DNA from 2 places in the Streptomyces sp. NPDC022552 genome. Region 1 is predicted to be linked to the other one. Evidence: predicted binding sites of a transcription regulator. Region 1 holds the regulator's gene; the other holds the start of a gene.
What was found. Region 1 encodes HrcA, which represses chaperone genes, less so after heat shock. Its sites were predicted from a motif close to TTNGCACTCNGNNNNNCNGAGTGCNAA; they were not measured.

Region 1 (15,735 bases):
CCAGCGCGGGGCTCATCAGACCTTGTTCCGGTCGTGCGTGATGCTGAGCAGGTTCGGTACGAGTCCGAGCCAGAACAGGACCTGGGGAACGGTCCGGTCGGTCCACGGCACGAGGACGATCAGCAGGGCGCAGAGCGTGGCCAGGACAGCCTGCCCGAGGACGACCCGGGGCCAGAACAGCCGCCGCACGAGGGCGCGTACGGTCAGCTGGGCGCCGGTGCGCATCCGCTGATAGCGCCGCAGGGCGCCGAAGCCCCACACCGCCGCCATCAGCGCGAGCGCCCAGAGCCGGGTGCCGAGGTGGACCGGGAGTTCCTTCGCGTCCTCGCCGTCCGTCGGGAAGATGTCGACGACGACGCCCGCCATGACCAGGCAGAGCAGCGCGAGCCACCGGGTGCCTCGCAGCATCCGGTAGACGGCCTTGTCGAGGTCCCTGCGGAGCCAGTTGGCGTCGGGCGCGGCGGCGAGACCGCCGGCGTACAGGTCGGCCGCCTGCGCGACGGAGGTGCCGGGCTTGGCGGCCTCCTCCTCGGTGGCCATCGTCACGGCGAGGGTGTTGGTGGGGTCGATCCGCAGGAGCTGCCGGACGGCCTCGTCCGCGAGGTCGGGGCGCCGGTTGAAGAGGGCGAGCTTGTACAGGGCCTCCCACGCGCGGGTCTCGTCCGGTCCGAGCCGGACGGCCTCCTGTGCCTCCGCGAGCCCCTCGACGACCGCCGCCGCGTCGCCTCCGGGGAACCGGTCTCTCACGAAGGGCATCAGCTCGGCGCGCACGGCACGCGGCGCCCAGTAGTGCGGGTCGAGACGGATGGTCTCCCGCATCGCCTCTTCGGCGTCGTGGGGCCGCCCCGCCCGGCGCAGCGCGACACCGCGGATGTAGTGCCCGAAGGCGAAGTCGGGTGCGTAGGTCAGCGCCGCGTCCGCAGCTGCGAGGCCCTCGGCGGGCCGCTCCTCGGCGATGAGGCAGCGAGCGAGCAGCAGCAGGGCGTGGTGGTCGTCGGGGGCCTCGGCGATGTACCGGGCGACCCGTTCCCGGCTCTCGCCGTACCGGCCCATGTCGTACAGCAGCTCGGCCTGTTCGAACTGCGGGTGCTTCACGCTCACAGCTTCCGCTTCTTCTTCAGATAGGTGACCAGGTCGTCGTACATGCCTCCGTCGTTGGCGAACATCGCCACGTTGCGGGCGGAGGCGAACCAGGACTCGCTGGACGGCTTGATCTGCTTGGCCGCGCCCAGCAGGTCCTTCATGTTGATCATGCGTACGGTGCCGGTGCGGGCGGAGTCGAGGAGCGCGGACTCGGCGGCTGTCTCGCACAGATGGGCGAGGTCGGCGCCGGAGAAGTCCTCGGTGATCTTGACGAGTCTGCCGAGGTCGACCGACTCGATGGGCCGTTCGCGCAGGTGGTAGCGGAGGATCGCCTCGCGGGCCGGGGCGTCGGGCGGCAGCACGAGCAGGGTGCGGTCGAGGCGGCCGGGGCGGCGCAGCGCGAGGTCCACGTCCCAGGGCACGTTGGTGGCGGCGAGCACGAAGACGCCCTCGTTCTCCGCCCCGTCGACGCCGTCGAGCTCGGTGAGGAGCTGGTTGACGACGTTGCGCAGCCCGCCGTGGTGCGTACGGGAGCGCTTGGCGCCGAGGGCGTCCAGCTCGTCGAGGAAGACGACACAGGGGGCCTGGGCGCGGGCGGTCTCGAAGATGTCGTGGACGTTCTTCTCGGACGTGCCGATGTACATGTCGAGGATGTCGGCGAGCGAGATCGATATGAAGCTCGCCCCGAGCTCACCGGCGACGGCGCGGGCGATGAAGGTCTTGCCGCAGCCGGGCGGCCCGTAGAGGAGGAGGCCGCCGCGCAGGGACTTGCCGTACAGCTTGCGGAGTTCGGGGTTGCGCATGGGGGCGAGGAACGCGGCCTCCAGGCGGTCCTTGACCTCCTGCATGCCCCCGACGTCGGCGAGGCGTACGGAGCCGGGGGCGTCGACGTCCCAGGCGGAGGCGTCCCCTGGGTCGCCGCTGCCGTCGGCGGTGAGCGGCTGCTCCAGGTCGTCGCCGGTACCGCTGCCGCTCTCGACGAACCGGGGCCCGACCAGGTCCCCGACCTCCTGCTCGGCCGCCCTCCAGTCGAAGGGGGAGGGCTGGGCAGGGGTCCCGGGGCCCTCCGGGACCGCGGCGGTCGCGGGGGCCGCCTCGGTCGCGGGGGCCGCCTCGCTCGTGGCGGGCGCGGCGGCTTCCTCGGTCGCGGCGGGCAGTCCCATCGCGCGCACCATCAGCGCACGGGCCGCCCGGTCGCCCGGCGCGTGCTGGAGCGCCACGGCGGCCTCCGTGACGGCCTCGTCGCCGCGCCCCTCGGCGAGGAGCAGTTCGGCGAAGTGGAGCCGCAGGGGCACGTCTTCGGGCGCGGCGGCGACCGCGGCGCGCAGACTACGGATCAGGGGAGACTCGTCGGACATGCGGTCACCCTATGAACCGGCCCACCGTCCGCGCCCACCGGGTTGCCGAAATCCTGGTTGCCGGACCACCGGGTTCCCGGCCTACGGTGGGCCCATGAGTCGACGAGACCGCGTACCGCGCAGGCTGGTGGTGGACGGCACGGTCTGGCTCTGGTCGGTCGGCCATCTGCATCCGCCCTGCCGGGAACTGCTGACGCTGCGCCGCGCCGACGCCCCGCACGCCCAACTGCGCCTGGTCTTCCAGGAGGGCCCGGGCCGGGTGACGCAGGGCGGGTACATGGGCGCCGGCCAGGTCGCGGACACCGGAGACGGCTACCTCAACCTCAACGAGCCCGGGGTGGTGCGCCGTTTCCTCGACGAGGCCACGGCACGCGGCCTCCTCCCGACGGCCCACGGCCTCCACGAGAGCGACGGCTGGCCGCTGTTCGACGCGCTGGTGTCAGCCTGAGCGGCGCGGTCTGCTCGGCGTCGAGCTGGGAGCAAGTCGGTGATGAGGACGGTCCGGACGCGGTCGTGTTCCCCGACGATGACCTTGAGGGTGGGGAAGTAGTCGAGGAGGACCTGACGGCACCGGCCGCACGGGGAAACGACCCCCCGGTAGCGGTCGCCCACGGCCACGATCGTGTCCAGCTCGTGGGCGCCCTGGGCGGCTGCCGCGCCGATGAGTGCCAGCTCGGCGCACGGACCCCCCGTGAAGTGGTAGGCGTTCACCGCGGTGATGATCCGGCCGTCCCGGGCACGGGCCGCGGCCGCCATGGTGTGGTTGTCGCCCCGGCAGCGGGTGCGGGCGATGTGCGCTGCGGCCTGGACGAGTTCGTGGTCGACGCGGTGGGTCTGCGCGGTCATCCGGACTGCTTCCGTCGGGTGCCGGGCGACGGCGAGCGCCGACCGGGGTGTCCTTGATGCGGCACTAGCTCCAGCGGCCCGTGCGTCCGAGGAGCAGCGCGGTGGCCGCCGTACCGGCCGTGGAGGTGCGCAGGACACTGCGGCCGAGTCGGTACGGCTTCGCGCCCGCCGCCTCGAACGCCGCCAACTCCTCGGGAGAGACGCCCCCTTCGGGCCCGACGACGAGCACGATCTCGCCCTCGGCGGGCAGGGACGCGTCGGCGAGCGCGCCGCTCGGGTGGTCCCGGTCCTCGTGCAGGACGGCGGCGAAGTCGGCGCCCGCGAGGAGCGTGGCGACCTGCTTGGTGGTCATCGCGTCGGCGACCTCGGGGAAGCGCGTGCGGCGCGACTGCTTCCCCGCCTCGCGCGCGGTCGCCCGCCACTTGGCGAGCGCCTTCAGACCGCGGTCGCCCTTCCACTGGGTGATGCAGCGGGACGCGGCCCACGGCACGATCGCGTCGACGCCGGTCTCCGTCATGATCTCGACGGCCAGCTCGCCCCGGTCGCCCTTCGGCAGCGCCTGGACGACGGTGATACGGGGAGCGGGCTCGGGATCCTCGTACGTCCCCGAGACCTGGACCGTCAGCTGGTCCTTGCCCTCGGCGGTGAGCACGACGCAGTCGGCCCAGGCGCCCCGCCCGTCCGTGAGGACGAGGTCCTCTCCCCCGCGCATCCGCTTCACGGAGACGGCGTGGCGGCCCTCGGGGCCGTCGAGGAGGAAGGTGCCGGTGCCGGGGACGGCCTCGACGACGAAGACGGGTGCGGTCATGAGGCGCTCCTGTGGGCCTGCGCGGTGAGTGCGGTGTCGAGTTCGGCGGCCAGCACCTCGACCAGCCGGCCGGCCGGGAGGTCGCGGGCCAGCCGGTGCCCCTGGCCGGCCCACAGGGCCATGCCCTGCGCGTCGCCCGCCGTGGCGGCGGCCTTGCGGAGGGGCGCGGTGAGGTGGTGGATCTCGGGGTAGGCGGCGGGGGCGTACGGCCCGTGCTCGCGCATGAAGCGGTTGACGAGCCCGCGCGCCGGGCGGCCGGAGAAGGCCCGGGTGAGCTCGGTGCGGACGAAGAGGGGGTTGGTCAGGGCCTGCTTGTGCAGCGTGTGCGCCCCCGACTCGGGGCACACGAGGAACGCGGTACCGAGCTGGGCGGCGTCGGCCCCCGCGGCGAGGACCGCGGCGATCTGGGCCCCGCGCATGATCCCGCCGGCCGCGACGATCGGCAGCCGCACGGCCTCCACGACCTGGGTGACGAGCGTGAGGAGCCCGGTCCCGGCGAGCGCGGCGTCCGGGTCGTCGCGGTGCGTGCCCTGGTGCCCGCCGGCCTCCACACCCTGCACGCAGACCGCGTCGGCCCCGGCCCGCTGGGCGGCCCGGGCCTCGTCGGGCGAGGTGACGGTGACGATCGTGTACGTACCGGCGCGGGCGAAGGCCTGGAACGTGTCCCGGTCGGGGCAGCCGAAGGTGAACGAGACGACGGGGACCGGGTCCTCGAGCAGGATCGCGAGCTTGGCGTCGTAGGCGTCGTCGCGCCCGTTGTCGGGGTCGCCGAGGGCCGTCTCGTACCAGGTGGCCTCGCCGGCGAGCTGGTGCCGGTACACCTCGACGGCCGCGGGGTCACCGGGCTGCCCGCCGGGCGGCATGAAGAGGTTCACGCCGAAGGGCTGACCGGTCAGCCCGCGCACCTGTTTGATCTCCTGGTACAGCCCGCCGGCGGTCTTGTACCCCCCGGCGAGGAACCCGAGCCCGCCGGCCTCGCAGACGGCCCCGACGAGCTCCGGACAGGACGCTCCACCCGCCATGGGGGCCTGCACGATCGGGTATCGGGAGAGATCGTTCAGCGCGGTGGACATGCAGGCATCGTGTCATACGGAAGGGCGGCATCCGCCCTGCGGATACCGCCCTTCCAGGCATGCCACGCCCAGTCCTACCGGCCGTTGAACGCGTCCTTGAGCCGCGAGAACAGGCCCTGCTGTCCCGGCTGACCGTGCCGACCCGGGGGACAACCCCCGGACCCCCGGCAATCACGCCTACCGGCCGTTGAACGCGTCCTTGAGCCGCGAGAACAGGCCCTGCTGTCCCGGCTGGAACTGACCCGTCGGCCGCTCCTCGCCGCGCAGCTTCGCCAGTTCGCGCAGCAGCCGCTCCTGCTCGGCGTCGAGCTTCGACGGCGTCGTCACCTCGACGTGCACGATCAGGTCGCCACGGCCGCCACCGCGCAGGTGTGTGATGCCGCGCCCGTGCAGCGGGATCGACTGGCCGGACTGGGTGCCCGGGCGGATGTCGACCTCCTCCACCCCGTCGAGCGTCTGCAACGGCACCTTCGTACCGAGCGCACCCGCCGTCATCGGGATGGTGACCGTGCAGTGCAGGTCGTCGCCGCGCCGCTGGAAGGTCTCGTGCGGGACCTCGTGGATCTCGACGTACAGGTCGCCGGCGGGGCCGCCGCCGGGGCCGACCTCGCCCTCGCCCGCGAGCTGGATCCGCGTGCCGTTGTCCACACCGGCCGGGATCTTCACGGTCAGCGTGCGCCGCGAGCGGACCCGGCCGTCGCCCGCGCACTCGGGGCACGGGGTCGGGACGACGGTGCCGAAGCCCTGGCACTGGGGGCAGGGGCGCGAGGTCATGACCTGGCCCAGGAAGGACCGCGTGACCTGCGAGACCTCACCGCGGCCGCGGCACATGTCACAGGTCTGGGCGGACGTGCCGGGGGCGGCGCCCTCACCCGAACAGGTCGTACAGACGACGGCCGTGTCGACCTGGATGTCCTTGGTCGTGCCGAACGCGGCCTCGTTGAGGTCGATCTCCAGCCGGATCATGGCGTCCTGGCCGCGGCGCGTGCGCGAGCGTGGCCCGCGCTGCGACGCCGTACCGAAGAACGCGTCCATGATGTCCGAGAAGTTCCCGAAGCCGCCCTGGCCGAAGCCACCGGCTCCACCGCCGCCGCCGGACGCGGACAGCGGGTCGCCGCCGAGGTCGTAGACCTGCTTCTTCTGCGGGTCCGACAGCACCTCGTAGGCGGCGTTGATCTCCTTGAACCGCTCCTGCGTCTTCGGATCGGGATTGACATCCGGGTGCAGCTCGCGGGCGAGCCGCCGGAATGCCTTCTTGATCTCGTCCTGGGACGCGTCGCGGCGTACGCCGAGTACGGCGTAGTAGTCCGTGGCCACTTACGACTCCGCCAGGATCTGTCCGACGTAACGTGCCACTGCGCGTACCGCTCCCATCGTTCCGGGGTAGTCCATGCGGGTCGGTCCGACCACGCCGAGTTTGGCGACTGCCTCGTCGCCCGAACCGTAGCCGACCGCGACGACGGACGTGGAGGTGAGGCCCTCATGGGCGTTCTCGTGCCCGATCCGTACGGTCATGCCCGAGTCCTTGGCCTCGCCCAGCAGCTTGAGGAGCACGACCTGCTCCTCAAGGGCTTCGAGGACGGGCCTGATCGTGAGGGGGAAGTCATGGCCGAAGCGGGTGAGATTGGCGGTGCCGCCGATCATCAGCCGCTCCTCATGCTCCTCCACCAGGGTTTCGAGCAGGGTCGCGAGCACGGTCGAGACCGTGCCGCGGTCCTCCGTCTCCTCGAAGGACTCCGGAAGATCCTGCACCAGTTGCGGCACGTCCGCGAAACGGCGGCCGACGACCCGGCTGTTGAGCCGGGCGCGCAGGTCCGCGAGCGAGGTCTCGCCGAACGGCGCCGGGCAGTCGATGACGCGCTGCTCCACCCGGCCGGTGTCCGTGATCAGCACGAGCATCAGCCGGGCGGGGGCCAGCGAGAGCAGCTCCACGTGCCGGACCGTCGAGCGGGTCAGCGACGGGTACTGCACGACGGCGACCTGGCGGGTCAGCTGCGCGAGCAGCCGGACCGTACGCCCGACGACGTCGTCGAGGTCGACGGCTCCGTCGAGGAAGTTGTGGATCGCGCGCCGCTCGGGCGTCGACAGCGGCTTGACGCCGGCGAGCCGGTCGACGAAGAGCCGGTAGCCCTTGTCGGTCGGGATGCGTCCGGCGCTGGTGTGAGGCTGGGCGATGTAGCCCTCGTCCTCCAGGACGGCCATGTCGTTGCGCACGGTGGCGGGCGAGACGCCGAGCTTGTGGCGCTCCGTGAGCGCCTTGGAGCCGACCGGCTCCTCCGTCCCGACATAGTCCTGGACGATGGCGCGCAGCACCTCGAGTCTGCGTTCGCTGAGCATCGCGCACACCTCCAGCTGTCGTATCGGTTGCTCCGCATTTGGCACTCGCCCTGTTCGAGTGCCAGGAATCCCCCGGCCAGTGTACGGCGGCGGGCATCGCTCCTGGCAAGGAGGCCGCGTCGGAGGTCGCGTCGTTGCGGATAGCGTCGCGGTATGGATGTCGATTGGGAAGAGTACGGCTGGGAGCGGCTCGGTAACGGGGTGGGGAGGCGGCGGCTGCCGGGCTGGGACGCCACGGTGGGCCTGGTCATGGGCGAGAAGGCCGTCCTCCTGTACGACACGGGCTCGACGCTCGCCGAGGGCGCGGAGCTGCGGGCTCAGGCGGAGGCGCTCACGGGCGGCCGGAGAGTGACGCACATCGCACTGAGCCACCCCCATTTCGATCATGTGCTGGGCACGGCGGTGTTCGCGGGCGCGGAGGTGTTCGGCGCAGTGGGCGTGGACGATCTGCTGCGACGGGAGCGGCACGCGCTGCGGGAGGACGCGGTACGGCACGGGGTGGAGGAGTCGGCGGCGACGGAGGCGGCCGACACGCTCGTGGCGCCGCACCATTCCGTCTCCGGGGAGTGGACGCTCGACCTGGGGGGCCGCCAGGTGCTGCTGGCGAACATCGGCCCGGGCCACACGGCGCACGACCTGGCGCTCTTCGTGCCCGGCGTGCGCGGCGTGCCGGAGATCGTCTTCTGCGGCGATCTGGTGGAGGAGTCGGGAGAGCCCCAGGCGGGCCCGGACGCGCTGCCATCACGCTGGCCGGCGGCCCTGGACCGACTGCTGTCGCTGGGCGGGGAGGACGCGATGTACGTGCCGGGGCACGGGGCGGTGGTGGACGCGGCGTTCGTACGGCGCCAGCGGGATGAGCTGGCACGGCGCTTCTCCGTCGCATAACGTCGCCCAAATGCGCAGCTACAACCCGGACCTGACGCCCCCTTGGAAGCGATCCGCCCCGGTGCCGGAGGTACCGGCGGAGGTGGACCTCGTGGTGGAGGAGGTCTCCACGGGCTTCTGCGGGGCGGTGATCCGCTGCGAGGCGGGCACGGTGACCCTGGAGGACCGCTTCGGCAAGCACCGCGTGTTCCCGATGGAACCGCGGGGCTTCCTGCTGGAGGGCAAGGTGGTGACGCTGGTCCGTCCCGCGGCCGGTCCGACGCGCCCCACTCGTACGGCCTCCGGCTCGGTCGCGGTCCCGGGCGCGCGGGCCCGGGTGGCGCGGGCGGGCCGGATCTACGTGGAGGGCCGGCACGACGCGGAGCTGGTGGAGCGGGTCTGGGGCGACGACCTGCGCATCGAGGGCGTGGTGGTGGAGTACCTGGAGGGCATCGACGACCTCCCGGCGATCGTCGCGGACTTCGCCCCGGCGGCGGACGCGCGGCTGGGCATCCTGGTCGACCACCTGGTGCCGGGCTCCAAGGAGTCGCGCATCGCGGCGCAGGTCTCGTCCCCGGACGTTCTGATCGTGGGCCACCCGTACATCGACGTCTGGGAGGCGGTGAAACCGTCGTCGGTGGGCATCGCGGCATGGCCGGTGATCCCCAGGGGCCAGGACTGGAAGACGGGCGTCTGCCAGGCACTGGGCTGGCCGCAGAACACGGGAGCGGCCTGGCAGCACATCCTGTCGAAGGTCCACACCTACAAGGACCTGGAACCGTCGCTCCTGGGCCGAGTGGAAGAACTGATCGACTTCGTGACAGCGCCCTAGCCCCAGCCGCCCGGTCTTGGGCGCCGTTCAGCCCCGCCCGTTGTGGGCAATCGTTCCGCAGTGCGGAACGGGTGGGCACAGCCCCACAGGGGCGGCGCCTTTCTCGCGCCCCCGCACAGGGGCGGCGCCTCCTCGGGCCCCCGGAACAGGGGCGGGCGCCCCTCGGGCCCGCCCAGGGGCGCCCGCGCGCTCACCGCCCCGCCCAAGGGCGACCCGACCGCCCTAGTCCACCAGGTCCCGAACCACCGCGTCCGCCAGCAACCGCCCCCGCAGCGTCAGGACCGCCCGCCCCGCCGCGTACGGCTCCGCCGCGAGGAGCCCGTCCGCGAGCGCCTTCTCCGCGGCCGCGAGGCCCACGGGGCGCAGGAGCTCCAGCTCCACGCCCTCCCGGAGCCGGAGCTCGAGGAGCACCCGCTCCACGCGACGGTCCTCCGCCGAGAGGACCTCGCGCCCCGCGCCCGGCGACCTCCCGGAGGAGAGCGCCGCCGCGTACGCCCCCGGATGCTTCACGTTCCACCACCGCACACCCCCGACGTGCGAGTGCGCCCCCGGCCCCGCGCCCCACCAGTCGGCACCGCGCCAGTACAGCTCGTTGTGCAGGCACCGCCCGGCCTCCGACGTGGCCCAGTTCGACACCTCGTACCACTCGAAGCCGGCCTCCGCGAAGACGGAGTCGGCGATCAGGTACCGGTCCGCGTGCACGTCGTCGTCCGTCATCGGGACCTCGCCGCGGCGGATCCGCCGCGCCAGCTGCGTCCCCTCCTCGACGATCAGCGCGTACGCGCTGACATGGTCGGGGCCCGCCCCGATCGCCGCCTCGAGCGAGGCGCGCCAGTCGTCGTCGGACTCCCCCGGCGTCCCGTAGATCAGGTCCAGGTTGACGTGTTCGAAGCCCGCCGCCCGCGCCTCCGCGACGCACGCCTCGGGCCGCCCCGGGGTGTGCGTACGGTCGAGGACCTTCAGGACGTGCTGCCGGGCGCTCTGCATGCCGAAGGAGATCCGGTTGAAGCCTCCGGCCCTCAGCTCCGCCAGGTACGCCGGATCCACCGACTCCGGGTTCGCCTCCGTGGTCACCTCGGCATCGTCCGCGAGCCCGAACTCGTCCCGGATCGCCCCCAGCATCCGTACGAGATCACCGGCCGCGAGCAGCGTCGGCGTACCGCCGCCGACGAAGACGGTCCGCACCGGCCGCGGGTCGTCGCCCAGCACCTTCCGGGCGAGGCGTATCTCCTCGACGACCTGCCCCGCGTAGTTGTCCCGGGAGGCGAGCACGCCTCCGGCACCGCGCAGCTCGCTCGCGGTGTACGTGTTGAAGTCGCAGTAGCCGCAGCGCGTCGCGCAGTACGGCACATGCAGATAGAACCCGAGCGGCCGCTCCCGGGCCCCTTCCAGGGCGTGCGCGGGCAGCGCCCCGTCCTCGGGCATGGGCTCACCATCGGGCAGTACGGAAGGCATGAGCCCATTGTCCCGTACTGCCCGAGGTAAGCCGCCGGCCTGTGGACAACCCGGCCGGCCGCGGCTTGCCGAGCCGCGGCGGTTACGCCTCCCGCGCCCCCGCGTACATCTCCTCGATCAGGTCCTTGTACGTCCGCTCCACCACCGGTCGCTTCATCTTCAGCGACGGGGTCAGCTCACCGTGCTCCACGTCCAGGTCCCGCGGCAGCAGACGGAACTTCTTGATCGTCTGCCAGCGCTGCAGGCCCTCGTTGAGCCGGTCCACGTACCCCTGGACCATCTCCTGGGTCTGCGGTGCCGCCATGACCTCCGCGTACGCCTTGCCGCCGAGGCCGTGCTCAGCGGCCCAGCCGAGGATGGCGGGCTCGTCGAGCGCGATGAGCGCGGAGCAGTAGTTCCGGTCGGCGCCGAGGACGACGATGTTGGAGACGAACGGGCAGACGGCCTTGAACTGGCCCTCGATCTCGGTCGGCGCGATGTACTTGCCGCCCGAGGTCTTGAACAGGTCCTTCTTGCGGTCCGTGATCCGCAGATAGCCGTCGGCGGACAGCTCGCCGATGTCCCCGGTGTGGAACCAGCCGTCCGCCTCCAGGACCTCGGCCGTCTTCTCGGGCAGGCCGTGGTAGCCCTGCATGATGCCGGGGCCGCGCAGCAGGATCTCGCCGTCGTCGGCGATCCGGACCTCGCAGCCGGGCAGCGGCTTGCCGACCGTGCCGGTGCGGTAGGCCTCGCCCGGGTTGACGAAGGAGGCGGCGCTGGACTCCGTCAGGCCGTAGCCCTCCAGGATGTGGATGCCCGCGCCGGAGAAGAAGAAGCCGATCTCGGGCGCCAGCGCGACGGAGCCGGACACGGCGGCGCGCAGCCGGCCGCCGAAGGCCTCGCGGAGCTTCTTGTAGACGAGCGCGTCGGCGACCTTGTGCTTCGCGGTGAGGCCGAAGGGCGCGGAGGCGGTGCCGGTGCGGCGGAAGTTGTCCTGGGTGACCTTGGCGTACTCGCGGGCCACTTCGGCCGCCCACTGGAAGATCTTGTACTTGGCCGCGCCGCCCTCGCGGGCCTTGGCGGCGACGCCGTTGTAGACCTTCTCGAAGATGCGGGGCACGGCGGCCATGTAGGTCGGCTGGACCACCGGCAGGTTCACGATGATCTTGTCGATGCGGCCGTCGACGGCGGTGACGTGGCCGACCTCGATCTGGCCGGAGGTGAGCACCTTGCCGAAGACGTGCGCGAGCGGCAGCCAGAGGTACTGGACGTCGTCCCCGGTGACGAGGCCGGTCGCGGCGATGGCCTTGGCCATGTACGACCAGTTGTCGTGCGGGAGGCGGACGCCCTTGGGGCGGCCCGTGGTGCCCGAGGTGTAGATGAGGGTGGCGAGCTGGTCGGCGGTGATGGCCGAGACGCGCGCCTTGACCGCGTCGGCGTGCTTCTCCAGGTACGCCTGGCCGCGCTTCTCCAGTTCGGCGAGGGAGAGGACCCAGTCGTCGCTCTCGACGCCCGTGGGGTCGATGACGACGACGTGGTGGAGACCGGGCAGGTCGGCGCGGGTCTCGCGGGCCTTGGCGACCTGCGCCGCGTCCTCCGCGATCAGCACCTTGGACTCGGAGTCGGAGAGGATGAACGCCGACTCCTCGGCGTTGGTCTGCGGGTAGATCGTGGTGACGGCGGCTCCCGCGCACATCACGCCGAGGTCGGAGAGGATCCACTCCACCCGGGTGGAGGAGGCCAGGGCGACCCGCTCCTCCGCCTGTACGCCCAGGTCGATGAGGCCGGCCGCGATGGCGAAGACCCGCTCGGCGGCCTGCCCCCAGCTGAGCGACTTCCACTCGTCCGGACCCTGGCCGGAAACGGCCGGTACCGGGTAGCGATAGGCCTCCGCGTCCGGGGTCCGCTCGACGCGCTCAAGGAAGAGCGTCGCCACGGAGGGCGGCCGGTTCTCGATCAAGGTCTGTGTGTCGCTCACGACGTCCTCCGGGCGGCGGCGATGCCTGCGGGTGGTGCGATCTGGCGGTGCGTTCTAACTGGCGAGTAACCTTCGATTCGGGGATCAGAGTAGATGGCCGAAGTCCGGCGCGTAAGAGCCTGGCGGCCGCCTCTTCATACCCGGTTGATAACAGAACGAACGCCGAACGGGCCCCCTCGCCGTCCGCGCGGAGACCCGTTCGATGTATCAGTCAGCTAAACAGCCGATCACTTCTTCTTGCCGCCGGCGGAGTCGTCGCTCGACAGGACGGCGATGAAGGCCTCCTGCGGGACCTCCACGGAGCCGACCATCTTCATCCGCTTCTTGCCTTCCTTCTGCTTCTCCAGCAGCTTCCGCTTACGGGAGATGTCACCGCCGTAGCACTTGGCGAGGACGTCCTTGCGGATGGCGCGGATGGTCTCGCGGGCGATGACCCGGGAGCCGATGGCGGCCTGGATGGGCACCTCGAAGGCCTGCCGCGGGATGAGCTCGCGCAGCTTGGCGACGAGCCGCACGCCGTACGCGTACGCGGCGTCCTTGTGGGTGACGGCGGAGAACGCGTCGACCTTGTCGCCGTGCAGCAGGATGTCGACCTTGACCAGGCTGGAGGCCTGCTCGCCGGTGGGCTCGTAGTCGAGGGAGGCGTAACCGCGCGTCTTGGACTTCAGCTGGTCGAAGAAGTCGAAGACGATCTCGGCCAGGGGGAGGGTGTAGCGGATCTCCACCCGGTCCTCGGAGAGGTAGTCCATGCCGAGCAGCGTGCCCCGGCGGGTCTGGCACAGCTCCATGATCGCGCCGATGAATTCGCTGGGCGCGAGGATCGTGGCGCGTACGACGGGCTCGAACACGTCGTTGATCTTGCCCTCGGGGAACTCGCTCGGGTTGGTGACCGTGTGCTCGCTGCCGTCCTCCATGACCACGCGGTAGACCACGTTGGGGGCGGTGGCGATCAGGTCGAGCCCGAACTCGCGCTCCAGACGCTCGCGGATCACGTCCAGGTGGAGCAGACCGAGGAAGCCGACACGGAAGCCGAAGCCGAGAGCGGCGGAGGTCTCCGGCTCGTAGACGAGCGCGGCGTCGTTGAGCTGCAGCTTGTCGAGGGCGTCGCGGAGGTCCGGGTACTCCGAGCCGTCCAGCGGGTAGAGCCCGGAGAACACCATCGGCTTCGGGTCCTTGTAACCGCCGAGGGCCTCGGTGGCGCCCTTGCTCAGGGAGGTGATCGTGTCACCGACCTTGGACTGACGGACGTCCTTCACACCGGTGATGAGGTAGCCGACCTCGCCGACGCCGAGACCGTCGGACGGCGTCATCTCCGGGGAGGAGACGCCGATCTCCAGAAGCTCGTGGGTGGCGCCGGTCGACATCATCCTGATGCGCTCGCGCTTGTTGAGCTGGCCGTCGACGACACGGACGTACGTCACGACACCGCGGTACGAGTCGTAGACGGAGTCGAAGATCATCGCGCGGGCGGGGGCGTCGGCCACACCGACGGGGGCCGGGACGTTCGCGACGACGCGGTCGAGCAGCGCCTCGACGCCCAGGCCGGTCTTGGCGGAGACCTTGAGCACGTCCTCGGGCTGGCAGCCGATGAGGTTGGCGAGCTCCTCGGAGAACTTCTCCGGCTGCGCGGCGGGCAGGTCGATCTTGTTCAGCACGGGAACGATCGTGAGGTCGTTCTCCATCGCGAGGTACAGGTTCGCGAGGGTCTGCGCCTCGATGCCCTGGGCCGCGTCGACCAGCAGGATCGTGCCCTCGCAGGCGGCCAGGGAACGCGAGACCTCGTAGGTGAAGTCGACGTGCCCGGGGGTGTCGATCATGTTGAGGATGTGGGTCTTACCCTGACCCTCGCCCTCGGTGGGCGCCCAGGGAAGACGCACCGCCTGGGACTTGATCGTGATGCCGCGCTCGCGCTCGATGTCCATCCGGTCGAGGTACTGGGCGCGCATCTGCCGCTGGTCGACCACACCCGTCAGCTGAAGCATCCGGTCGGCAAGCGTGGACTTGCCGTGGTCGATGTGCGCGATGATGCAGAAATTGCGGATCAGCGCCGGGTCGGTACGGCTCGGCTCAGGCACGTGGGTAGGAGTCGCGGGCACGCAGGGTCTCGTCTCGGGGCGATGGTCGGATCGATACGTAGGCTCCATGGTCCCACGAGTGAGCGGCTCCGCTCGGTTTGGGCGGAGGTTAGGGGCCCTGATATCGTGGACAGCTGTGTCTCGTACGCCCTCTCAGCGAAGAGGCACACCTCAGAAACAACACCGAACCTGAAAAGGCTCTTTTCGTGGCGAACATCAAGTCCCAGATCAAGCGGAACAAGACGAACGAGAAGGCGCGCCTGCGCAACAAGGCCGTCAAGTCGTCGCTCAAGACCGCGATCCGCAAGGCCCGCGAGGCCGTCGCCGCGGGTGACGTCGAGAAGGCCGTCGTGGCTTCTCGCGCCGCCTCCCGCGCGCTCGACAAGGCTGTCTCGAAGGGTGTCATCCACAAGAACGCCGCCGCCAACAAGAAGTCGGCGCTGGCCACCAAGGTTGCCGCTCTGCAGGGCTGAGCCCCTCTGATGTAACGCCGGACGGGACCCCGCGGGCCCTCTCTCCCGCTCCCAACCGGCACCCCGGACTCGTGCGCGATACGCGTTCGCCACGCGTGCACGAGCCCACCATCACTACGACAAGGCCCCGTCCCCTCCTTCCCCAGGAGCCCGGGGCCTTTGTCGTACCTGCCTCACCCCGACCGACGCGGCACCACGAGCACCTGGGCACACCGGTCCGCCGCCAGGCACGACGGCCCAGGGACGCCACGTTCCGGGGGGACCCGAGAGAGCCGAGAGGCCCACGAGGGGCGGAGAAGACCCGAGGGAGCCCGAGGGGGGCGCCGAGGGAGCCCGAGGGGGGCAGAGGGCCCGAGGAGGGCGAGAGGACCCGCGAGGGGGCCTACCTCCGAAGTCGCGCCGCCCGCGCCACCGCGACCACCGCCTTCTCCAGGGCGTACTCCGGGTCGTCCCCCCCGCCCTTCACGCCCGCGTCCGCCTCTGCCACCGCACGCAGCGCCAGCGACACCCCGTCCGGCGTCCAGCCCCGCATCTGCTGCCGTACGCGGTCGATCTTCCACGGCGGCATCCCCAG
Region 2 (15,735 bases), on a different contig from region 1:
CAGTTCGAGCGTGGCGACACGGCCTCGACGCGGTTCCGGAGCGTGCCGTCCCCGCGCACCGGGTCGCCGACCTTCACCGAATAGGTGATCTTCGCGGTCCGGCCGGCCGGGATGTCACCCACATAGGTGATCTTCGGCGCCTCGTACGTCACCGTGCCGATCGTGGCCTTCGCGTCGCCGTTGTAGACGGCGTCGTCCAGGTTCCCCGTCAGGTCGTCGCCGAACCGGGCGTTCGGGTGGTCGAGGGGGCCCGTGTTCCGCGCCGTGACCGTGTACGTGACGGTGTCGCCCGGCTTCGCCTTCTGCGGGCTCGCGGTCTTGGTGATCTCCAGGTCCGGCACCGGTACGGAGAAGGCGACGGCGGTGGGCACGTACGTGTCGCCCGTTGTCGTGAAGGTCAGCTCCGCCGACCGTGCGCCCGCCGGAACGGCGCCCTCCGGGATGTCGAAGGTCTTGGCGTCGATGCTCAGGTTGTTCGTCAGCGCGGGCGACACGGCGCCGTCGTGCCCGCCGACGAAGAAGTTGCCGGCGTCGCCGGTGCGGGCCTCGGTGACGTTCCTGCCGTCGACGAGGAAGCGGTCGCCCGGCGTGTTCCGGTCACCTTCGTACGCCGTGACGCTCGCCCGCGCCCTGCCCGCCGTCCGGTGGAAGCCGTCGACGGTGATCGTGGTCGCGGGGGAGGTGGACCGCTGGAGGACGTGCCCGCCGTAGATGCGGACGGCGCGCCGGTCCGGGGCGAAGGCCGGCTCGGGCCCGGGGAACTCGTGGACCACCGTCAGGGACCAGCCCGCCACACAGCCCTGGCCGTCGGCCGCCCAGATGTCGCCGACCGCGACCCGGATGTCGGTGCCGGTCACGCCCGCGAACGCGGCCGTGACGTCCGACTCGCCCGTGTAGTAGTGCGGGCCGCCGGTGTCGGCCGGGTCGGTCACCATGCTGTCGATCGACACCGGCGTCTCGGGTCCCGCCCCGACCCTGATGCGCGGCTCGGTCGTGGCGTGGTCGCCCGGGGAGGTCACCACGTCGCGGCCGCCGGAGCTGTCGCACCGCTTCGTCTGCGCCCCGCTCGGCGCCCTGTACGTACCGTCGTTGCCGCCCCAGAAGAGCCGGGCGTACGCGACCCGGGCACCGACCGGGATCACGACGTGGCCGATGCTGGAGCCGTATCCGGCGCTCATGGCCGCGGTGTCGATCCGCTCCATGGCGAACGTGTCGTTGTCCTCGCGGCCCTGACCCGCGGCCGCTGTGGCGCAGCGTGCGGCCAGGTCGGCGGGGGCGGTGGGGCAGCCCATGACCGTGTTGCCGATGGTCGTGAAGTCGCCGTGGAGCGACGCTTCGTAGCGCTTGCCGAAGGGCTCCACCACATCCGCCACGGCCGGACCGGCCGCGGCGAGGGTGAGCGAGCCGAGCGAACCGAGTGAGCCGGCGGCGAGGCCGAGCGCCGCCAGCAGCGTGGTCATTCGATGGGTGAACGGCATAAAACCGAAATGTATGCAAAAAGCATCATCATTCGGGGTTACGCCACGCGGCGGTGCGTGTACTCCGTGATGTCGATCATCGGCGGCCGTTCCTCGGTGTCCACGGCGTACGTCCGCGGGGTGAAACCGGTGTCGTCCCGCTCGAACTGCGTCAGCCGGGGCCGCACGAGATGCCCGCGGGAGAGGCGCAGCTGCGCCGTCCGGTAGATCGCCGCCGCCATCCGTCCGAGCGCCCGGCCGTCCTGGTGCCGGTGCTTGCGGACCCCGACGTCGACCTGGGCCAGGGCGTCCAGACCCACCGTGTGGAGCGCGTCCACGAGCAGGCCCAGCTCCACTCCGTAACCGACGGGGAACGGCAGCCGTTCGAGCAGCGAGCGTCGCGCCGCGTACTCGCCGCCGAGCGGCTGCACGAAGCCGGCCAGCTGCGGCCAGTGCAGATTGAGCAGCGGCCGTGCCACCAGCTCGGTCACCCGGCCGCCCTGACCTGGAGCGTCGCCCAGCGGACGGTCGTACATCGCCTTCACGAAGTCGACGTCGGGGTCGGTGAGCAGCGGGCCGACGATCCCGGTGACGAAGTCGGCGGAGAAGTCCCGCAGGTCCGCGTCGACGAAACAGACGATGTCGCCGCGCGTCACCATCAGTGACCGCCACAGCACCTCGCCCTTGCCGGGCACGGCCGGTATCCGGGGGAGGATCGCGTCGCGCGCCACGACACGCGCCCCGGCCGCCGCCGCGACCTCCGCCGTACGGTCGGTGGAACCGGAGTCGATCACCACGAGCTCGTCCACGAGCGGGACGGCCTCGGTCATCAGCTCCCGGCGGATCACGGAGACGATGTCGCCGACCGTCGCCTCCTCGTCGAGCGCGGGCAGGACGACGCTGACCGTCGTCCCGTGCTTCGCCGCCAGGATGCGGTCGAGCGAACGGTCCGCCACGGACCAGGACCGCCGGCCCAGCCAGCGCTCCACTTCCTCCAGCACGTGATCTCCATCTCGCGGTTCGGACGGCAGGTTCAACCCTCCGGGCCTTCGGTTACAGTCTTGAACAACGCGGATGCCCGATGCATGTCGGGGTCCCACCCGCGTCTCACAACCGCTTCACACAATCGAATACCGCTCATCCAGAGGGGCAGAGGGAAACGGCCCGTTGAAGCCCCGGCAACCCTCCAGTCGGTCTCGTCCGCGTACACAACGCGCCAGCGAGGCTCCCGGCTAGGGAAGGTGCCAAATCCGTCTCATGACGACATTCGTCATGGGAAAGATGAGGAGAAAGGGCCTCGCCTCCATGGCTGTACAGACTGTTTCCACCGAAACCTCCCGGACCGTCGATCTCGGTCCCGCTTCCGGCCTTTCGTGCCGGGAATGCGGTGAAGTCTTCCCGCTCGGCCCGATCTTCGCCTGCGAGCTCTGTTTCGGCCCGCTCGAAGTCGCGTACGACCTCCCCACCGGTGACCCCGAGGCGCTGCGCAAGCAGATCGAGGCCGGCCCCGCCAACATCTGGCGCTACGCCCCGCTGCTGCCCGTCCCGGCGGACGTCGCCGAGAAGCCGAACCTGAACCCCGGCTGGACCAAGCTCGTCCAGGCCGACAACCTCGCCCGCGAGCTCGGTGTCGAGCCCGGCAAGCTCTTCGTCAAGGACGACTCCGGCAACCCGACGCACTCCTTCAAGGACCGTGTCGTCGCCCAGGCCCTGGAGGCCGCCCGCGCCTTCGGCTTCACCACCCTGTCCTGCTCCTCCACCGGCAACCTGGCCGGCGCCGTCGGCGCCGCCGCCGCCCGCGCCGGCTTCCGCTCCTGCGTGTTCATCCCGCACGACCTGGAGCAGGGCAAGGTCGTCATGGCCGCCGTCTACGGCGGTGAGCTCGTCGGCATCGAGGGCAACTACGACGACGTCAACCGCTTCTGCTCGGAGCTCATCGGCGACCCGCTGGGCGAGGGCTGGGGCTTCGTCAACGTCAACCTGCGGCCGTACTACGGCGAGGGCTCCAAGACGCTCGCGTACGAGATCTGCGAGCAGCTCGGCTGGGTGATCCCGGATCAGCTGGTCATCCCGATCGCCTCCGGCTCGCAGCTCACCAAGATCGACAAGGGCCTGCAGGAGCTCATCAAGCTGGGCCTGGTCGAGGACAAGCCGTACAAGATCTTCGGTGCGCAGGCCGAGGGCTGCTCGCCGGTGTCGGCGGCCTTCAAGGCCGGTCACGACGTCGTACGGCCCCAGAAGCCGAACACCATCGCCAAGTCGCTCGCCATCGGCAACCCGGCCGACGGCCCGTACGTCCTCGACATCGCGCGCCGCACGGGTGGCGCGGTGGAGGACGTCGACGACGAGCAGGTCGTCGAGGCGATCAAGATCCTGGCCCGCACGGAGGGCATCTTCGCCGAGACGGCGGGCGGTGTGACGGTCGGCGTGACGAAGAAGCTGGTCGAGGCCGGCCTCATCGACCCGGCCCTCACCACGGTCGTGCTCAACACGGGTGACGGCCTCAAGACGCTGGACGCGGTGGCCGATACCTCGCAGGCGACCGCGACGATCCGCCCGAGCCTGGACGCGTTCCGCGAAGCAGGCCTGGCGGGCTGACGCCCGCGACCGCCGGGGTGCGGGGGCGGCCGGTGCTCCGGCCGCTCCGGCCGCCGCCCCGCTCCCCGTCCCCGCCCGCCCCGCACCCGCCCCGTAGCCACCGAAGGTGATCAGCCCATGAGCGTGAAGGTCCGCATCCCCACCATCCTCCGCACCTACACCGGCGGCCAGGCCGAGGTCGCCGCCGAGGGCGCGACCCTGTCCGAGGTCATCGCCGACCTGGAGAAGAACCACACGGGCATCGCGGCCCGCGTCCTGGACGACCAGGGCAAGCTGCGCCGCTTCGTGAACGTGTACGTCAACGACGACGACGTCCGCTTCGAGCAGGGCCTGGAGACGGCGACGCCGGACGGCGCGGGCGTCTCGATCATCCCCGCGGTGGCCGGCGGTTGCTGAGCCTTCCGCCGCCCTGTTACCCGGCGTAACCGAATTGCCCCCTCCGCGAGAGAAGCGGAGGGGGCAATTCTGCATGGTTGAGCGCGGTAGAGTTGGGGAAGTCCCCCCGGCCTCCCCTCGCTGCTTGTGCCAGACGCATATGAGAATGCGTCCGCGCCCGACAAGAAGCAGCCAAAGTGTTCGAGTGTTGTGTACCTTCTGCGCACTTTGCCGGGCCCGACTTGCCCCGGAATTCAGTGAATTCTCCTGAATTCTCCTTTACGCCATGCCCAGAATTCTCGCCCGATTGACCTGTTGCAGAGGGCAGTTGGGCAGATACATTCAGCCGCGGTCGACGCGTTCCGGCGCAGGGTCTGACCCGGGTCCCGCGAAGTGCGGGTCCCGCGCAAGGGCCAGTAATAGGGGAGTTAGGCATGGCTCAGGGCACCGTCAAGTGGTTCAACGCGGAGAAGGGCTACGGCTTCATCGCGGTCGACGGTGGTGCGGATGTATTCGTCCACTACAGCGCGATCCAGATGGACGGCTACCGCACCCTTGAAGAGGGTCAGCGGGTCGAGTTCGAGATCTCGCAGGGCCAGAAGGGTCCGCAGGCGGACATGGTCAAGCTCGCCGTCTGAGCACGGCGCGATCGGCCACCACGTACGCACTCACGCGTTCTCACGCCGAGGGGTCCGCATCCTGACCAGGATGCGGACCCCTCGTGCGTGCGCGGGAGGTGGCGCGACGGGGTTCCGATCATCGAGAGGCGCTTGCCCCCGCCCGTCGCCCGACCGCCACCCCTCATCGACGTCCCTTCGGGACGGCCTTGCACTCTCCTGTGCCGAGTGCTAATCATTGGCGTTAGCACTCTGAAGGTGAGAGTGCTTACGAGGATCGGGCAGACGAGGTCCGCGGCCAGGTGGGGCAAGGAACCACAGGGCACGCAGGCCGTCCGTCGCGGGCGTCGGCGCGGTCCTGGAGCGTTATCCACCCCATGTCCGGGAGGACCACTTCACATGGCCAAGATCATCGCGTTCGACGAGGAGGCACGGCGCGGTCTCGAGCGCGGGATGAACCAGCTCGCCGACGCCGTCAAGGTCACCCTTGGCCCCAAGGGCCGGAACGTCGTCCTCGAGAAGAAGTGGGGCGCCCCCACGATCACCAACGATGGTGTGTCCATCGCCAAGGAGATCGAGCTCGAGGACCCGTACGAGAAGATCGGCGCCGAGCTGGTCAAGGAAGTCGCCAAGAAGACGGACGACGTCGCCGGTGACGGTACGACCACCGCGACCGTCCTCGCCCAGGCGCTCGTCCGCGAGGGCCTGCGCAACGTGGCGGCCGGCGCCAACCCGATGGCCCTCAAGCGCGGCATCGAGAAGGCCGTCGAGGCCGTCTCCGGCGCCCTGCTCGAGCAGGCGAAGGATGTCGAGACCAAGGAGCAGATCGCTTCCACGGCCTCCATCTCCGCCGCCGACACCCAGATCGGCGAGCTCATCGCCGAGGCGATGGACAAGGTCGGCAAGGAAGGCGTCATCACCGTCGAGGAGTCCCAGACCTTCGGTCTGGAGCTGGAGCTCACCGAGGGTATGCGCTTCGACAAGGGCTACATCTCGGCGTACTTCGCCACCGACATGGAGCGTATGGAGGCGTCCCTGGACGACCCGTACATCCTGATCGTCAACTCCAAGATCTCCTCCGTGAAGGACCTGCTCCCGCTCCTGGAGAAGGTCATGCAGTCGGGCAAGCCCCTGCTGATCATCGCCGAGGACGTCGAGGGCGAGGCCCTGTCGACCCTGGTCGTCAACAAGATCCGCGGCACCTTCAAGTCCGTCGCGGTCAAGGCTCCGGGCTTCGGCGACCGCCGCAAGGCCATGCTGAACGACATCGCCATCCTCACGGGCGGCACGGTCATCTCCGAGGAGGTCGGCCTCAAGCTCGAGAACGCCGGCCTGGACCTGCTGGGCCGCGCCCGCAAGGTCGTCATCACCAAGGACGAGACCACGATCGTCGACGGTGCCGGTGACAGCGAGCAGGTCGCCGGTCGCGTCAACCAGATCCGCGCCGAGATCGAGAACTCGGACAGCGACTACGACCGCGAGAAGCTGCAGGAGCGCCTGGCGAAGCTCGCCGGCGGTGTTGCGGTCATCAAGGCCGGTGCCGCGACCGAGGTCGAGCTCAAGGAGCGCAAGCACCGCATCGAGGACGCCGTTCGCAACGCGAAGGCGGCCGTCGAGGAGGGCATCGTCGCCGGTGGTGGCGTGGCCCTGCTCCAGGCCTCCAACGTCTTCGAGAAGCTCGAGGCCGACCTCTCGGGCGACGAGGCCACCGGTGCCGCGATCGTGAAGCTGGCCCTGGAGGCCCCGCTGAAGCAGATCGCCGTCAACGCCGGCCTCGAGGGTGGCGTCGTGGCGGAGAAGGTCCGCAACCTGCCCGTCGGTCACGGCCTGAACGCCGCGACCAACGAGTACGTGGACCTCATCGCCGAGGGCATCATCGACCCGGCGAAGGTGACGCGTTCCGCCCTGCAGAACGCGGCCTCCATCGCCGCGCTGTTCCTGACCACCGAGGCCGTCATCGCCGACAAGCCCGAGAAGGCCGGCGCGGCCGCCCCGGGTGGCATGCCGGGCGGTGACATGGACTTCTGAGCCTCGGCTCGGTAGTTCCTCGCTGTACGCGACCGAGGGCGGCACCCCCAGCTGGGGGTGCCGCCCTCGGGCGTTCGGGGTGATGCTGGTGGGGTGGGGCGGTCCGCCCCTCTCGGAAGGCGGAGCCTCTCGGAAGGCGGGAGCGATCCATGATCACGCTGCTGACGACACCGGCCGACCGCGAGCTGGTCATCACCCGGACCTTCGACGCCCCGCCCGCCCGTGTCTGGGAGGCGTGGACGAAACCCGAGCACGTACGGCAGTGGTACGGCGTGGCCGCCCTGCCCACGGTGATCTCCGACGTCGACCTCCGCATCGGCGGCACGTGGCGCTGGGGCCAGAAGGCCCCCGACGGCCGGGAGATCGTCTTCTCCGGCACGTACGAGGAGATCGTCCCGAACGAGCGCCTCGTCTACACCGAGGTCTTCGAGCTCATGCCAGGACCTCCGGTCCACGTCACCCTCACCTTCGACGACACGCCCGACGGCGGCACGGCGCTCACCAGTACGTCGCTCTGGCCCTCGTCGGAGATCCGCGACCAGGCGCTGGCGACGGGGATGGAGGCCGGGGTCAAGGAGGAGTACGACCGCCTGGCGGCCTATCTGGAGACGATGTGAGCCTGGACGTGCCGCTGCTGCCGGCCGGGGCGTACGACCTGCGCCCGTGGGAGCGCGCGGACCTGCCGCTCGTGGAGGAGGCGTCGACGGATCCGTACATCCCGCTGATCACCACGGTCCCGCCGGTGTACTCGGAGGCGGAGGGCGAGGGGTTCGTCCGCCGCCAGTGGAGCCGGTCCGAGACGGGCGCCGGCTACTCCTTCGTCATCGTCCGCCGCCGCGACGACCGTCCGGCGGGCATGATCGGCCTCTGGCTCCGCGACCTCCCCGAAGGCCGCGCGACCGTCGGCTACTGGGTGGCGCCCTCCTGCCGCGGCGAGGGCGCGGCGGGGGCGGCGCTCACGGCGCTGAGCGAGTGGGCGATCGATGAACTGGGCATCCCCCGCCTCCAGTTGCTCGTCGAACCGTGGAACGAGGCCTCGGCGAGGACGGCGGAGCGGGCCGGGTACGTACGGGAGGGGCTGCTGCGGTCCTGGCAGGAAGTGGGCGGAGAGCGGCGGGACATGTTCATGTACGGGCGGGTGCGTGTCCCGACGGCCGGGGACGACGGCGGAGCGTGAGCTCGGGGGCCGTGGCCGGGCGGCTCGGGGGCGGTCCGATCCGCTCAGCGCCGCGACCGAGGCGCTCCGGAGCGCAGGGCCCCGGTGTACCGGCCGGGCGTGGTGCCGACGTGGCGCCGGAAGTGGCGGGTGAGGTGGGACTGGTCGTAGAAGCCCGTCGCCGGCGCCACCTCGGCGGCCGGACGGCCGGCCAGGAGGAGGCGGCGGGCTTCGGCGATGCGGCGGGACGTGACGTACTGGTGCGGGGCGATGCCGAACGTCGAGGTGAACGCGCGGACCAGGTGGGTGGGGTGCGCGTGCACGAGCTTGGCCGCCTCGGTCAGGGGCAGGCCGTCGCGCAGGCGCGCGTCGAGGAGGTCCCGCAGGTCGTGGGCCACGCCGCGTGCGGCCCGCGCCCGGGGGCCCGGTACGGCGGCGAGGCGGGGGTGCAGGTGGCCGCGGAGGCGTTCGGAGATCAGGGCGAGGCGGCTCTCCGCCTCCAGCTCGTCGTCGCTCCGGTGCGTGAGCGCCGTGTGCAGCTGCCCGACCCTGGCGCGCAGCAGCGGGTCGACGATGTCGGGGCCGTCGACGGCGGCGCCGATGAGGCTCTCGTCCAGCTGGGTGAGGTCCAGATAGAGCACCCGCTTGCGGAAGCCCTGCTCCGTGGCGGGTGAGCCGTTGTGCGGCACGTGGGGCGGGAGCAGGGACACCGTGTCGTGCGGGGTGCCGTGCTCGCGCCGGTTCAGGTCGTAGCGGACCGCGCCGTCGTCGACGATCAGCAGGGTCCACACGTCGTGGACGTGCATCGGGTACGCGTGCTCGGTGAAGTGGGCGTGGAAGACCTCCACGACACCCGGGACCGTCGGGCGCCACGCCGAGACCTCTTGCCGTGCCTCCTGCCGCGCCACCATGCCAAGAACGTACAAGAAGGGGCCGCAGGACGACGGGCAGTCTCAGGGTATGACCACCGAGAGCACCGCCGAGAACGGCCCCGAGACCACCCCCGAGGTCACCCCCGACAACGCCCCCGTGCGTTTCGACACCAAGATCGCCGTCCTGCTGCGCGAGGACCTGGAGACCTGGCAGCGGCTGAACGTCACCGCGTTCCTGGTCAGCGGCATCGGCTCCGCGCTCCCCGAGGTGATCGGCGAGCCGTACGCCGATGCCGACGGCACGCCGTACCTGCCCATGTTCCGGCAGCCCGTCCTCGTCTTCGAGGGGACGAAGGAGACCCTGGGCGCCGCGCACGGCCGCGCCCTGGCGCGGGAGCTGCCCCGCGCGGTGTTCACCGCCGAGCTCTTCGCGACCGGCAACGACCGGGACAACCGCGCGGCGGTCCGGGCGGTGCCGGGGGACCGGCTGGATCTCGTGGGGCTCGCCGTCCACGGGCCGCGCAACGCCGTCGACAAGGTGCTCAAGGGCGCCCGGATGCACCCCTAGGACCCGTACGGGCGCGCATCCTCCACGGGGCCCGTACGGAAGCGGTGCCGGTACTCCGTGGGTGTCGTGTCGAGGCGGCGCCGGAACGCCCGGATCAGGGTGTCGGTCGTACCGAAACCGCAGCCGGACGCGATCCGTTCGAGGGTGGCATCGGTGGTTTCGAGCGCCGCGCGGGCCCGTTCGACGCGCGCCGACTCGACGTAGACGCCCGGCGTCACGCCGAGTTCCTCCTTGAAGATCCGGGTGAGCTGGCGGCTGCTGACGTGCGCGTACGCGGCGAGGTCGTCGACGGTGAGCGGCTCGTCGAGGTGGCGGGTGATGTGGAGGCGGAGGTCCTCGATGCGCCGGGTCGTGGAGACCGGTTCGAGGGGCACGCTGAACTGGCTCTGTCCGCTGGGGCGCTTCAGGTACATCACGAGCTGCCGGGCGACGCGCAGCGCGACGGTCTCGCCGAAGTCCTCGGCGACGAGGGCCAAGGACAGGTCGAGGCAGGCGCTGATCCCCGCGCCCGTCCACACGTCACCCGAGCGGATGAAGATGGGGTCGGCGTCGACCTCGACCAGCGGATGGTCGGTGGCGAGCTGGCGGGCGGTCGACCAGTGGGTGGTGGCGCGCCTGCCGTCGAGGAGCCCCGCGGCGGCGAGGATGTGCGCTCCCACGCAGACGGAGGCGACCCTGCGCGTCCGCTCGGCCAGGGTCTTCACCCGGTCGACGACGGCGGGGTCGGCGAGGGCGTGGACCCGCCGCAGGTCGTCGACCTCGACGGAGCCGGGGACGAGGAGGGTGTCGATGCTCCGGGTGCCCGGTGCGCCGAGCAGTTCGCCGAAGGTGAGGTCCGGGAGGATCCGTACGCCGGCGGAGGTGGTGACGGGGTCCGTCGTCTCGGCGGCGAGGACGACGCGGTAACCGGACGCGTCGTCCGTCTCGCGGCGCAGGAGCGAGAAGACCTCCGGCGGCCCGGTGACGTCGAGCAGGTCGACGCCCTCGAAGAGGACGATGACGATCAGTCGTTCCACCGGGCTCATCTCGATGTCCGTATCTGCAAGTTGGGCGACATTGCCGACGCGTCGGGGTCGGCCATAGCGTTTCAGACGTAGCGAAACAGCCCGAGCCAGGGGGTATTTCTTCCATGGGTACGACTCGTACGACGACTCTGCGCGAACTGAACGGCTTCGACGAGACGCCGGCGTCGCTCTCCGACGCGACGCTGATCCTCGTCGACTACCAGAACACCTACACGCGCGGCGTGATGGAGCTGGACGGCTGGCGGGCCGCGCTCGACTCCGCCGCCGCGCTCCTCGCCCGGGCGCGGGAGGCGGGGGCGAAGGTGGTGCACGTCGTCAACGACGGCGGTGAGGGCACGCCGTACGACATACGGGAGGAGATCGGCGCGATCCACCCGAGCGTGGCCCCGGTCGAGGGCGAGCCGGTCGTCGTCAAGAAGGTCCCGAACGCCTTCGTCGGCACCGACCTGGCCGAACACGTGGACGCCGCCGGGCACAAGGACGTCGTGGTCGCCGGATTCATGACGCACATGTGCGTGACGTTCACGGCGGAGGGCGCGTTCCTGCGCGGCAACCGCCCCACGGTCGTCGCCGACGCCTGCGCGACCCGCCCGCTGCGGACGACGGCCGCCGACGTGACCGCCGACCAGCTGCACCGGAGCGCCCTCGCGACGATCGGGGACCTGTACGGGGTCGTGGTGGCGTCGGGGGCGGATCTGAGGTGAGCGGGGCCGAGCCGAGCTGGGGGCCGGGCTGAGCCCGGGCTGATCCGAGCCGCCGGGCAGATCCCGAATGCGGCCACCGGCACCCGAATGCGGCCACCGGTCGCCGCCCGCGAGGTGGCGACGTAGCGTCCGGACTGGTGACCGAACGTCCGCAGAGGTGACGTTCCGTGACGATTCCGGACTTCTGGAGGTCCGTATGGTTTCCTGCCGCGTTTCCGCTCTGATGGCCGCCGCCGCGCTGCTCGCTCTCGGTCTGCCGACCGGGACCGCCGTCGCGGCTCAGCCCACGTGTTTCGGCGTGCCCGCGAGCATCACGGGGGCCGGGGCGATCCTGGGGACCGCCGGCGACGACGTGATCGTCGGGTCGGACGGTGTGGACACGATCGACGGTGGGGGCGGCGACGATCTGATCTGCGCCCTGGGCGGTGACGACCTCGTCGCGGGCGGCCTGGGTGACGACCGGATCGACGCCGGGGCGGGCGACGACAACGCGCGTGGTGACGTGCTCGCCCTCACCGGCGACGCCACCGGCGGCGGCGACGACCGTGTGTTCGGCCGCGAGGGCGACGACCGGCTCGGCGGTGACAGCTTCGCGCTCGCCGGGGTCGCCACCGGTGGTGGCGACGACCAGGTGTTCGCCGGGCCGGGCGACGACGTCGTGGCCGGTGACAGCCGCGGTTCGAGTGCGACCGGTGGTGGCGACGACGTACTGGACGGCGGCGCGGGCGCCGACGACATGGCAGGGGACTCCGTCGCGACCGTCACCGACGCGGCCGGTGCCGGTGACGACGTGCTGCGCGGCGGCGCCGGCACCGACATCCTCATCGGCGACAACAACGCGCAGCGGAACGCCTCGGGGAACGGCGGGGACGATCTCCTGGAGCTGGGCGCGGACGGCGGGTTCTTCGCCATCGGCGACCACAACGCGGCGGAGGGAACGGCCTCCGGCGCCGGCGACGACCGGATCGTCGGCGGCAGCGCCGGCGAAGTCCTCCTCGGCGACAGCTCCGTGAACACCACGGCGCCCACCGGCGCGGGCGACGACCTCATCGAAGGGCGGGGCGGCGACGACCGGCTGCTCGGCGACAACGCCGACTTCTTCATCGAGAACACGGTCGGCACGGCGGGCGGGGACGACACGCTCCTCGGCGGCGCCGGCGTCGACCGGCTGAAGGCCGGTCCGCGCAACGACGTGCTGCTCGGCGGCGCCGGATCCCCCGACGTCTGCGACGGCGAGGCCGGGACGGACGTCGCGGCCGGCGGCTGCGAGACGGTCTCGAACGTGCCCTGACGCAGGACGTCCCTGGAGGACGTCCCCCGTCAGGGCGGCCTCCGGACGGGGCTGGGGCACGGGACCAGGACGGGACGGGCTGGGGTCCGGCCGGGGGCCGGGTCGGGGGGCAGCCCCACCTCGGACCGTCCCGGCTGCCGGATGGGATCATGACGGAACGTCAACAAAGCTTGCCGCATGACGACTTACGCCTCCAAGGCCTTGCTGATCGCCCTCTCCTCCGCCGCCGTCGTGGCCGGCCTCACCGCGGCCGGTCCCGCCTCCGCCTCGGGTCCCGCCTCCGCCGCCGTGACCCCGTCGGCAGGACTCGCGTGGACCGAGTGCGCCGTCACCCGTCCGCACCTGAGGCCCAAGCCGCTGCCCGGGCAGGAGTGCGCAACCCTCTCCGTCCCCCTCGACTACAGCGACCCCCGGGGCCGCCAGGTCGGGATCGCCGTCTCCCGGATCCGCAGCGACCGGCCCGGCGAGCGGCGCGGCGCGCTGGCCGTGATCCCCGGGGGCCCGGGGAGTTCCGGCGTCCAGCGGCTGACCATGAAGGGGGATGCGCTGCGGCGCGAACTGGGCGGTGCGTACGACCTGGTGGCGATGGACCCGCGCGGCGTGGGCGGCAGCGTCAAGGCGAGCTGCGGGCTGGACGAGGACGACCGGCGAATGGTGACCCTCCGCTCCTGGCCGGGCGCCGACGGGAGCATCGCCGAGAACGTCGCCCGGTCCCGGCGGACCGCCGAGGCATGCGCGCGCAACGGCGGTGACGAGCTGGCGAGCATGACGACGGCGAACCAGGCGCGGGACCTGGACCGGTTCCGGCGGGCGCTCGGCGAGGAGAAGCTGTCGGCCTGGGGAGTCTCGTACGGTACGTATGTGGGCGCGGTGTACGCGCAGAAGTTCCCGCACCGGACCGACCGTTGGGTCCTGGACAGCAGCAACGACCCGGACCCGAAGCGCGTGGCCAGAGGCTGGCTCGCGTACCTGGGGGAGGGCGCGGACGACCGGTTCCCCGACTTCGCGGCGTGGGCGGCGCACCCGGACCGCGAGACGCAGGGGCTGCGTCTCGCGGAGCGTCCCGAGGACGTACGTCCGCTGGTGATCGCGCTGGCGGAGCGGCTTGACCGCGCGCCGGCCGAGTCCACCACCCCGGGCGTCCCGCTCACCGGCACCGTGCTCCTGCAGGCCCTGCAGAACGCGCTCTACAGCGACGCGGCCTTCGCCGGGTTCGCCCGGCTGGTGGTGGACGCCCAGCACCCGACGCGCAAGCCCGCGCTTCCGCCGGAGCTCGCCGCCGCACTGCCGGACGAGGACGCGGCGATGATGGTCGGCGTCATCTGCAACGACGTGAGCTGGCCGCGTTCCGTCGCCGCCCACGAGCGGGCCGTCGCCGCGGACCGCGCCCGTCGACCGCTCACGGCCGGGTTCCCGGTGAACATCACGCCCTGCTCCTTCTGGAAGGCCCCGGCGGAGAAGCCGACCCGGATCACGGACCGGGGTCCGTCCGACATCCTGATGATCCAGAGCCTCCGAGACCCGTCGACCCCGTACGCCGCCGGTCTGAAGATGCGCGCGGCCCTCGGCGACCGCGCCCGGCTCGTCTCGGTCGACCAGGGCGGGCACGGCATGTACCTGGGCAACGGCAACGCGTGCGGGAACGCGGCGGTGACGGAGTTCCTGCGGACGGGGAAGCGGCCGGCTCGGGACACGTACTGCGCGAACTGACCACGCACGCCCGTCCTCAGGGGCAGGGTCAGACCCGTACGGGCTCCGGTGCCTCCGGCGCCACGGGGCCACCCGCGGCCACGGGCACCTCCACCGGGTCCGTCTCCACGTCGAACTCCTCCAGGAGCTCCCGGCTGAAGCCCCAGAAGTACGTCGTCACGAACCCGACCACGTAGCCGACCAGCAGCCCGCCCGCGTAGATCGCGATCGTCCCGCCCAGGCCCTTGTTGCCGTCGAGGAGGGGGAAGAGGGCCCAGCCCGAGGGGCCGATGGCCGTGGAGCCGACCTTGTCGCCCAGCATGTTGAAGAGGCCGACGAAGCCGCCGCCGAACGCGCCGCCGACGCAGGCCGTGACGAACGGGCGGCCCAGCGGGAGCGAGACGCCGTAGATCAGGGGCTCGCCCACGCCGAGGAAGCCGGCCGGGAGGGCGGACTTGATGGTGCGGCGGATGGAGCCGTTGCGGGGGAGCTTGAAGTAGACCGCGACCGCCGCGCCGACCTGGCCCGCGCCCGCCATCGCCAGGATCGGCAGCAGGACGGTGAATCCCTGCTGCTCGATCAGGGTGGTGTGGATCGGGATCAGCGCCTGGTGCAGCCCCAGCATCACCAGCGGCAGGAACAGCCCGCCGAGGACGAGGCCCGCGCCCGCACCGGCGTTGGCGAGGAGCCAGTTGGCGAAGTCGCCGATCGCGGTGGAGATCTCACCGGCCACGAACATCAGGCCGAAGATCGTGACCAGGCCGGAGACCAGGACCGTGAGGGTCGGCGTGACCAGCACGTCGAGGGACTCCGGCACCCAGCGGCGGCACCACTTCTCGACGTACACCGCGAGCACCGCGGCGCCCAGCGCGCCGAGCACACCGCCCTGCCCGGGCGACAGCGTCTGGCCGAACGCGTCGATCTTCGCGACACCGGGGAAGACGATGATCGCCGCGACCGCACCGCCCAGGATCGGCGTACCGCCGAACTCCTTCGCCGTGTTGAAGCCGACGAAGACCGCGATCAGCGCCATGAACCCGCTCGCCATCGCCGCGAGCGCGGGCGTCACGCCCGGCAACCAACCCAGGTTGATCAGCAGGCCGTTGAGGCCGGCGATGATGCCGCAGCCGATGAGGGCGGGGATGAGCGGGACGAAGATGTTCGCGATCCTGCGCAGGAAGAGCTTGAACGGCGTCTGGTTCTTCACCTTCCGCGCCGCCCTGATCGCGGCGCCCTGGGCGGCGAGTCCGTCGGCGGACGGCCGGGGGGCCGCGGCCACCAGGGCCTCGAACTCCGGCGTCACGCGGGCGACCGTGCCGGGGCCGAGCACGATCTGGTACGTGTCGTCCTCCACC

Region 2: groL (chaperonin GroEL) is a predicted target of HrcA. The motif match lies at 5,256-5,282, and genes of this name have one in related genera.

What each region holds. Positions count from the first base shown of each region.
Region 1 is NZ_JBVHGJ010000002.1:186,586-202,320, reverse strand. Features, by position in the region: gene ACZ3OF_RS05765 (tetratricopeptide repeat protein) at 1-16, opposite strand, end outside; gene ACZ3OF_RS05760 (tetratricopeptide repeat protein) at 16-1,101, opposite strand; gene ACZ3OF_RS05755 (ATP-binding protein) at 1,098-2,441, opposite strand; gene ACZ3OF_RS05750 (hypothetical protein) at 2,536-2,889, shown strand; partial or broken gene ACZ3OF_RS05745 (cytidine/deoxycytidylate deaminase family protein) at 2,916-3,287, opposite strand; gene ACZ3OF_RS05740 (16S rRNA (uracil(1498)-N(3))-methyltransferase) at 3,352-4,095, opposite strand; gene ACZ3OF_RS05735 (nitronate monooxygenase) at 4,092-5,168, opposite strand; gene dnaJ (molecular chaperone DnaJ) at 5,346-6,485, opposite strand; gene hrcA (heat-inducible transcriptional repressor HrcA) at 6,486-7,505, opposite strand; gene ACZ3OF_RS05720 (MBL fold metallo-hydrolase) at 7,659-8,390, shown strand; gene ACZ3OF_RS05715 (DUF3097 domain-containing protein) at 8,401-9,201, shown strand; gene hemW (radical SAM family heme chaperone HemW) at 9,424-10,656, opposite strand; gene ACZ3OF_RS05705 (AMP-dependent synthetase/ligase) at 10,739-12,613, opposite strand; gene lepA (translation elongation factor 4) at 12,841-14,709, opposite strand; gene rpsT (30S ribosomal protein S20) at 14,895-15,161, shown strand; gene holA (DNA polymerase III subunit delta) at 15,544-15,735, opposite strand, start outside.
Region 2 is NZ_JBVHGJ010000022.1:39,584-55,318, reverse strand. Features, by position in the region: gene ACZ3OF_RS34890 (DUF7927 domain-containing protein) at 1-1,460, opposite strand, end outside; gene ACZ3OF_RS34885 (glucosyl-3-phosphoglycerate synthase) at 1,517-2,458, opposite strand; SAM riboswitch class I at 2,592-2,745, shown strand; gene thrC (threonine synthase) at 2,763-4,055, shown strand; gene ACZ3OF_RS34875 (MoaD/ThiS family protein) at 4,173-4,451, shown strand; gene ACZ3OF_RS34870 (cold-shock protein) at 4,865-5,068, shown strand; gene groL (chaperonin GroEL) at 5,447-7,075, shown strand; gene ACZ3OF_RS34860 (SRPBCC family protein) at 7,225-7,692, shown strand; gene ACZ3OF_RS34855 (GNAT family N-acetyltransferase) at 7,689-8,252, shown strand; gene ACZ3OF_RS34850 (AraC family transcriptional regulator) at 8,297-9,142, opposite strand; gene ACZ3OF_RS34845 (DUF2000 family protein) at 9,192-9,671, shown strand; gene ACZ3OF_RS34840 (GlxA family transcriptional regulator) at 9,668-10,696, opposite strand; gene ACZ3OF_RS34835 (isochorismatase family protein) at 10,801-11,400, shown strand; gene ACZ3OF_RS34830 (calcium-binding protein) at 11,597-12,691, shown strand; gene ACZ3OF_RS34825 (alpha/beta hydrolase) at 12,869-14,401, shown strand; gene ACZ3OF_RS34820 (PTS transporter subunit EIIC) at 14,430-15,735, opposite strand, start outside.